Regions from separate parts of the Virgibacillus sp. CM-4 genome, predicted to be linked through region 1. Evidence: riboswitches for the same ligand, from Rfam matches in the RefSeq annotation. Region 1 holds a riboswitch; the other holds the start of a gene.
The links. A riboswitch is a leader RNA that binds a small molecule or an ion and turns the genes downstream of it on or off. The one in region 1 is predicted to bind thiamine pyrophosphate.
Positions count from the first base shown of each region.

Region 2: it holds a riboswitch for thiamine pyrophosphate, as region 1 does, so the genes downstream of both, M948_RS41285 (3-oxoacyl-ACP reductase) here and M948_RS26785 (thiamine phosphate synthase) in region 1, are expected to answer to the same signal.

Region 1 is NZ_AUQA01000002.1:644,810-648,704, forward strand. Features, by position in the region: gene M948_RS26770 (thiazole synthase) at 1-322, opposite strand, end outside; gene thiS (sulfur carrier protein ThiS) at 326-526, opposite strand; gene thiO (glycine oxidase ThiO) at 486-1,637, opposite strand; gene M948_RS26785 (thiamine phosphate synthase) at 1,621-2,235, opposite strand; TPP riboswitch at 2,329-2,440, opposite strand; gene M948_RS26790 (BCCT family transporter) at 2,585-3,895, opposite strand, start outside.
Region 2 is NZ_AUQA01000008.1:74,628-78,522, forward strand. Features, by position in the region: gene M948_RS41280 (LLM class flavin-dependent oxidoreductase) at 1-32, opposite strand, end outside; gene M948_RS41285 (3-oxoacyl-ACP reductase) at 110-862, opposite strand; TPP riboswitch at 1,005-1,105, opposite strand; gene M948_RS44075 (hypothetical protein) at 1,384-1,542, shown strand; gene M948_RS44080 (phosphatase PAP2 family protein) at 1,714-1,965, shown strand; gene M948_RS41295 (VOC family protein) at 2,353-2,730, opposite strand; gene M948_RS41300 (GNAT family N-acetyltransferase) at 2,880-3,335, opposite strand; gene M948_RS41305 (SRPBCC family protein) at 3,616-3,895, opposite strand, start outside.

The DNA.
Region 1 (3,895 bases):
GCAGCAACGTTTTCTCACAGCCGATAACTTCTACTTTAATCATGTCACATAAACCAGAAGCCCGGGCTAAGCGGGCAATCCTTACTGCCTCATCGGCTGTTTTAGCTCCAGCAGTATTTGGTAGTAAATCATACTGCTGTAAATCTAATTCTTCCAATAAATTCGGCTCGTTTTCATCAAAAATGTTCATTCTTCTGACTGCAAAGGTTAGAATTTCTGTTTCGGATACTTGCACCGCCTTTTTTTGGCTTTGAAATGTCGGATACTTTCCAGTACCTAGCATCAGTCGAGAATGGAATGATTTTTCTCCAATCATTAACATGACTTATCCCCCTCCTACAAAATGAACGATTTCTATAACATCGCCATCGGTTAATGTTGTTTGGTTATATACGACTTTATTGATAATTTGTTGATTCTGTTCAACTACCACAAGCTTCTCTTGAATGTTAAAACGATTTAATAGATCACCGATCGTTGAATCCTTAACTACCTCCATTTGCCGTCCGTTCACGTGTATTTGCATATCTTACCCTCCCTTTCCTAAAACGTGCTGGTGTGAAAAGACGTTCGATCGAAGCTGGCACATAACGGTTTAAGACCATATCACTGACAAGTTTCCCTGTAGCTGGAGCAAGAAGAATACCATTCCGGTAATGACCGGTGGCAAAATACAAATTAGAAACATCGGGATGCTCCTCAATGATTGGTCTGCCATCTTTGGTACCTGGACGCACGCCAGTCCAACAGCTATGCAATTCTTCCTGCTGAAGGGATGGGAACAACCTAAATAGGCGATTCATTAACTCAAAAATGCCTCCTGTTGACGTATAGCTACTGCTATCGTAGTGATAACTAGTTGCTCCAATAATGTAGCGTCCATCTCGTTTTGGCACCAAATACAAATTGTGAAAAAATAATGTCTGCTCAATAGAGGGATCGCTTGGCTTGATGGCAAAACATTCTCCTTTTGTCGGGATCATCGGATTCTTTAAACCTGTTGCTTCAAACCACTTCCCACTATTCGCACCAGCCGCAACAACCACATGATCCGCTGAGATACCACCGTTCTCGAATTGGATATGAAAAACATCACGGACACGATCTATATTCGCAACGCGACAATTCTCGATTACTTGGCTGCCCATTCCTAAAGACGCCTGTTTAAAAGCTTCACATACAGCCAAAGGTTCCACATTCCCATCTTGCTGCATGTACAATCCTCCTACAGCATGCGTTAATGCTGATGTTCGTTGCCTAATCCCTCCCCCATCCAACCATTCCAAGCCTTCAAATGCCTTTTGTTTTGCTTGCAGTCTTTGCTTCTGTTCTTCATTCGTAGCTATCTCGAGCATACCGTTGGTGGAAAGCTGGATATCAATCCCTGATAACGAAAATAGTTCGTCGCTTAGAGATGCATACATATTTCTACTTGCTTGGCAAAATTGATAATACGTACCTTGCTGATCATTTTCTGTATGCACCCCAAGCATGCCCGCAGAAGCTTGTGTAGTTTTTCTTCCAATTCTATTTTGTTCAATTACCGTCGTTGCAACCCCACTTCTACTTAAATAGTAAGCAACGGATTGCCCAATAACGCCTCCACCTATAATCACTACATCAACGTGTTCCTTCATATCCGTTCACCTCCTTTCGAAATGACTTTACTGCTTCTAATGGATCAGTATGGCTGAAGATACCTGACATCACAGCAACCCCACCTGCCTTTGCTTGATATATATCATTTACCTTCCCGGTTGTAATTCCACCAATTGCATATACGGGAATATTCAATGCTTTCGCGACTGTCGCTAATTGTTTTACTCCCCTTGGCTTTACTCCCTTTTTGCTCGCTGTTGAAAAGACATGCCCATACAAAACATAAGCAGCGCCTACCTGCTCTGCCCTCTTGGCTACTTCAAGGGAGTGCGTCGATACACCAATTTGTAAACAAGGGTATTTTTTTTGGAGGCAGTCTACCTCTGGCAATCTATTTTCCGGAAGATGAAGCGTTGGTACAGCTGTCTCCTTAGGTAGAATCTGGTGGACATGAATAATTAGTTTTTCTGCTGGAAGACCTTGTGCAAGTAGTCGTTGAACGAACAAAGAATAGCCACTCTTGGTCATCTGTTTTTCTCTTAACATGATAGCGTCAACATATGGACTAATGCCCATTATTACCTGGAAAAGACGCGCTTCCTTCTGTGAACCACTCGTCACCGCAATTAATTTCATAACTCCCTTCTCCTTTTCATTAAAAAATGCCACTTTTCCAGCAAAGGAAAAGTGGCATGAATCGTTCAGCATATTCAATAATATCGTCGATACACACTAGTCATGTCACTTTCCTCCGCTGGTTCTTACCCCAGTTCAGGTTCAAAGGGTCTCCATGTCTCACATGTATCTCAGCCATTACGTAAAGGCACCCCTAGTGAAGCGTAATTTAATTATTTAATAGACATTTGTCTATAAAATACATGATTTTGGACTATTCGTCTACCAAAAACGACCAATTTTCTATTCTTCTTTCTGTTCTTTTATAAAAAAAGGAGCTGACTTAAAAACCAGCTCCTTCAAATCTGTGCTATTTGGTATAGCGTTGTTTCTCATCAATCTTTTGTTCTTTCGCAAGTTCACGACTTGCACGCGGAGCTGTCCAGAATGTGGTTAACATGAGTAAGGATACTGGCACAGCCGTAACGACGATAAAGGATTGCAACGATCCAACACTATCCTCACCAATAGTGATGAGTACAGTTGCGACAAGTCCCATAAGAATCGCCCAAAATACACGTAAGAATTTAGATGGATCTCCGTTGCCTGTGATCGCCATCGAAATAGTTAATGACATTGAATCGGTAGTTGTTAGAACAAATACAATCGTTGCCACTAAAAAGAAGAAACCGATAATTGTACCAAGCGGTAACTGTTCGGCGATAGCAATCATTGCTGCTGGAGGTCCAGCACTATTTAAGGCTTCAGAAACGGCACCAGGGTTATTCATTTCAGCAAAAATCCCTGTTCCACCAACGACAGTAAACCAGAATGTTGTTACTACAGGAGCAATTACCGCAACAGCAGTCACAAGCTCACGAATTGTACGTCCACGTGAAATACGACTAACAAACATGGCCATCATTGGACCATAGCCGATGAACCAGGCAAAGAAAAAGACGGTCCATAAGCCAAGCCAAGCTCCGTCTCCACGGAACGTATTCAAGGTTAGAAAGTCTTGAACATATAATCCAAATGATTGCACATACGAATCAAAAATGAATAGTGCTGGTCCTAGGATAAGGACGGCCACCATTAAACAAACTGCCAGTATAATATTATAGCTGCTTAATATTTGAATTCCTTTATGAATCCCTGTCGCAGCAGAAATCCCAGCTGCTAGAACAATGACGATAACAATAAGACATTGCACAGCTAAATTATTTGGTACACCGAACAATGCACTTAATCCGTAACCTGCTTGTAATCCAAGGAATCCAATTGGACCAATCGTACCAGCTGCCACTGACACAATCGAAAAGGCATCAACAAACGTACCAAGTGCACTTTTTCTCATAATTTTATCCCCAAATATCGGATAAAGCAACGATCTCGGCTTTAATGGTGCGTTCCGATGATAATGGGAGTACATGAGTACAATCGTACCTAATGTTCCTAAAATTGCCCATGAGACAAATCCCCAATCGACAAAACTTGCTGCAAGTGCAGGTACTACTGCTTCAGCAGTGCCAGCTTCAATTCCTGAGAAATGTGGCGGTACGGTTAAAAAGTGACTTAACGGCTCAGCAGCAGCCCAGAAGACACCACCCGCCGCTAGCAGCGTACACATGATAATCGAGATCCACTTGAACGTTCCGATCTCTGGCTTTTCTAATTTTCC
Region 2 (3,895 bases), on a different contig from region 1:
AAGTGTAGTTGTTTTTCTTTCGTTTCTGTCATTTTTTACACCTCAAGATAATTATTAATTGTCTTGTATACTTCTTTTTTTGAAAGATTATCTATGGTAATTTAAGCTATTAGTTCATTGTCAAACCGCCATCTACTGTGAAATTTTGACCTGTAATACCGTTCGCTTTTTCCGATGATAAATAAGCGACCATATCGGCTACATCTTGAGGTGTGGTCACCTTCTTCAATGGCGTTGTTTGAGCAATTAAATCGAATACTTCTGGTGTTGTAACACCACTGGCGTTAGTCGTTTTTAATAATCCACCTGAAACTACATTCGCTTTTATACCATATAATCCTAATTCAGAAGCGATATTACGTGTGAAACCTATTAATCCAGCTTTAGCTGTTGTATATTCATGGTAGGGTACAACAGGATTTTGATATAAATTAGTACCTATACCTATAATACTTCCATTTTGTCGTTCAATAAATTGAGGTATGACACTTTGAACTACATTAAATGCTGCTTTTAAAGTACCATCTAGTTGTTTTTGATAATCATCCCAAGTGAGTTCTGTGAAGGGTTTCTGTTTGTTTGGATCAAATTTAAAGTCTACTAATGCATTGTTGACTACAACATCGATTTGACCAAAATATTCCGTTGCTTTTTTTATCAATTTATCTACTTCTTCACGATTTGTTACATCAGCCCGAATTGCAATAGCATTCTCCTTTCCAATCTTAGAAACGAGCTTCTCAGCAGCATCTTTGCTTTGATAGTAATTGATAACCACTTGAAATCCCTGTTGTGCTAATGTCTTTGCAATAGTTGCCCCTAAACCTCTACTACTACCTGTTACTAACACTGTTCTAGTCATCATAACAACCCCTATATTTTTAATTTTGATGAAATTTATAATAAATTATAATAGAACAAAAAATACGCACCCTTCCATCAGGAAAGTTGCGTAAAACAATTAACTACATATTAAAATAAGGCACAATTCGCTCTTTAAGTATGTATTAGAGTTTACACTTTCCTACGCTAGTTTCAGCTAGTTCAGGTTCAAAGGGTTTGAGGTAATACTCATCTCAGTTAAATAACACCCCTAGTGCATATAATTAATTTATATTAAATGTTATAGTTTTAAAAAATTTATGTCAAGGATATATGGTTAGTTAAAGTATTTCTATAACTTTGTTATTCTAAAATGGTGAATCTGTACATATAACATAAATTTCTCCTCCAAACCCCCCTCCTCCAACGGAGAGGACTTTTTATTATAATATAGTATATAATTGCCTTACAAAAGTGAAAGCGAAATATAAAAAATTCCAATTTATTACATTATAGAATACATATATACTTTTCTTCAGTTAAGATAAGGAGGAAAAGTATTTGAGTATAAGTGAAATGAATATTGACTTGTTTAGAATGGTGAATAATCTAGGTAAGGATCTCACGTATCTTAATCCTACTATAGTGTTCGTTGCTGAATATATGGTATTTTTATTAGCCCTAGGTCATAGCTTTTTGGTTTACAAGAAGCAAAAATAATCGAATGATGATTATTTGCGGTTACTTATTAGCCGAAATAATCGGAAAAATTTCCGGAATAATATATTCAAATGATCCACCTTTTGAGGAATTATCTCATGTGAATCATCTAATAGATCACGAAATAGATAATTCTTTTCCAAGTGACCACACTATATTATTCTTTTCATTTTGTATAACTTTCTTCTTAAAAAGAGATCGAGAATATTTTGGATTATAATAGCGATATTCGTAGGACTTTCACGTATTTGGGCTGGTGTTCATTATCCAGCTGATGTCATTGTTGGAGCAGCTATAAGTATTTTAGTCGCAGTCTTTGTTTACAAAGTGGTACCTAAGTTAAATGTTGTGCGTAAGCTAATAGCTATTTATGAAAAAGGTGAACAAACAGTCCTGAATAAAAGTAGATCAAAAGAAAATTGATTTTGATATTGAAACTACAAAACAAATTCATACTACAGTTGCAGTTCGAAAAAAGATTCAGTAATGTTTGGAAACCTTATGAAAAATGCCCTCAAAATAAGGTCAAAAAGGGTCATGAGACAAACTCATGACCTATAAACCCTTATTTTTTAAGGAGTCCTGGGTGATTATGGCATCATGCCACCCATCTTTGAGGGGGTATTTTATCAAATATATGATAGCAAAAATGGCATTTATTAATATAAAGAATGTTTTCTTACCGAAATTAAATTTTTTATTAGCCTTTATTTCAATTCCGTATACTATGTTTCTCAAGGTGCTTTCTAGCGCCCGTTGATTGAATAGTCTTCTTCTTCTATTAGCTAGTATTGTTTATGTAAACATACATCATTTAGAAGTAATTCTTAAAAAGTACCCATCTGGATCAGTAATCTTAAACCCTCTCATATCCCAGAGGTATTTTTCCACATCAACTTCAATTGGGTAGTTACTATCAAGACATCGCTGATACACTTTTTCCAATTCATCTACAACAATAATTAATTCAAAACCATTTCCTTTAACGTCACTTTTAGCTTTACTGTTAAAAAAATGAACATCCTCTAGGATTGATTCGGAAGCAATTAACAATGAAAAGCAATCGTAGTTGAAACGACCTGAACGTTCATTTCTGCCGTAGAGTTCTAGTCCAATAATATCTTGATAGAATTTTAAGGATCGCTCAATATCCTTTACATACAACTCAACTCTAAAAAGTACACTCATACCTCATCACCGCTCCCTAACGCTACTCAAGAATCTGCCCCTTTGATTCAATATTGGCGCTTATTAAGTATAAATGTCCGATTCTGGAATATCCTATTTATTAAATTTGAAAGGGAGAACCAAAAAAACGACTCCCCCCTTATTTAACTTCACTCGTTTATATATTTGGTAACAGCAATTTCTTTTCCAAATTGGTCACCATTATCAATAAATCCCAAATTGGCATATAAGTGGTTAGCTTCCTGATTTTCTGGATGATAACCAACAACAATTTTTTCTGCATCTGGCAACTTACTCATCTCTGAAATCATTAACTTTGTTGCAGCTTTCCCTATACCCTTACCTTGAAAATTCTCATCAACCATTATTCTAAATATCCAATAACCATCAAGTTCCTCTTTTTCAGTGTTATACATTAGGAAACCCACTACTTTATCTTCAAAATAAATTGCAAAAGGTTTTAATGACGGTTCTAACTTTGATTGGGCAATTGATATAGCATTTGACTCTATATACTCCGCTTGTTTCTCTGGTAATTTCAAATCACAGCATTCATACCAGTTTCCTTCGTTCAATTCTTCAATTTTCACATTACCTGTAAGTATACATTTTCCCCTTTCAAATTTCGGGGAAACGCTAAGCCAAATTTGTTAGTTAGGCGTTGTCCCCTTTAAGTTCTTATTGAAAAAAGCTTTTTTGTTTGCCATAATGAACGCCTCCCTTAACAAGTATTGTCTAAAATTACAATGTGGAACTTTTTAGATTTTTAACTATACCATATTCTATTCCATAATATGGCCCTTATGTACAATACGAGCGCCGATCTTTATTACAGAAAAGTGCCCAATTGATGAATATTGAATAATTTACCTAACTAAAATTTTTTCAACTTAATACTTTGTCCATTGCTTCAAGCATTACGGTCCATGCTTTCTTTGTTTGAGGTATATACTCTGCCCATTCAGGATCTACCTCATGAGTTAAAGTTACCTCTGAGCCATTTTCTGAAGGGTTAATCTCAACAGTTACATGATCTGCATCAGGTAGGTCGTCCACTGTAGCCCATGTAAATTTAATGCGTTTAGGGTGCTCCAATTCCAAATAGTGCCCTATATGCTGAATATCTTCACTCTCACGGCGGTCAACAAAAATGAAATAGCCACCA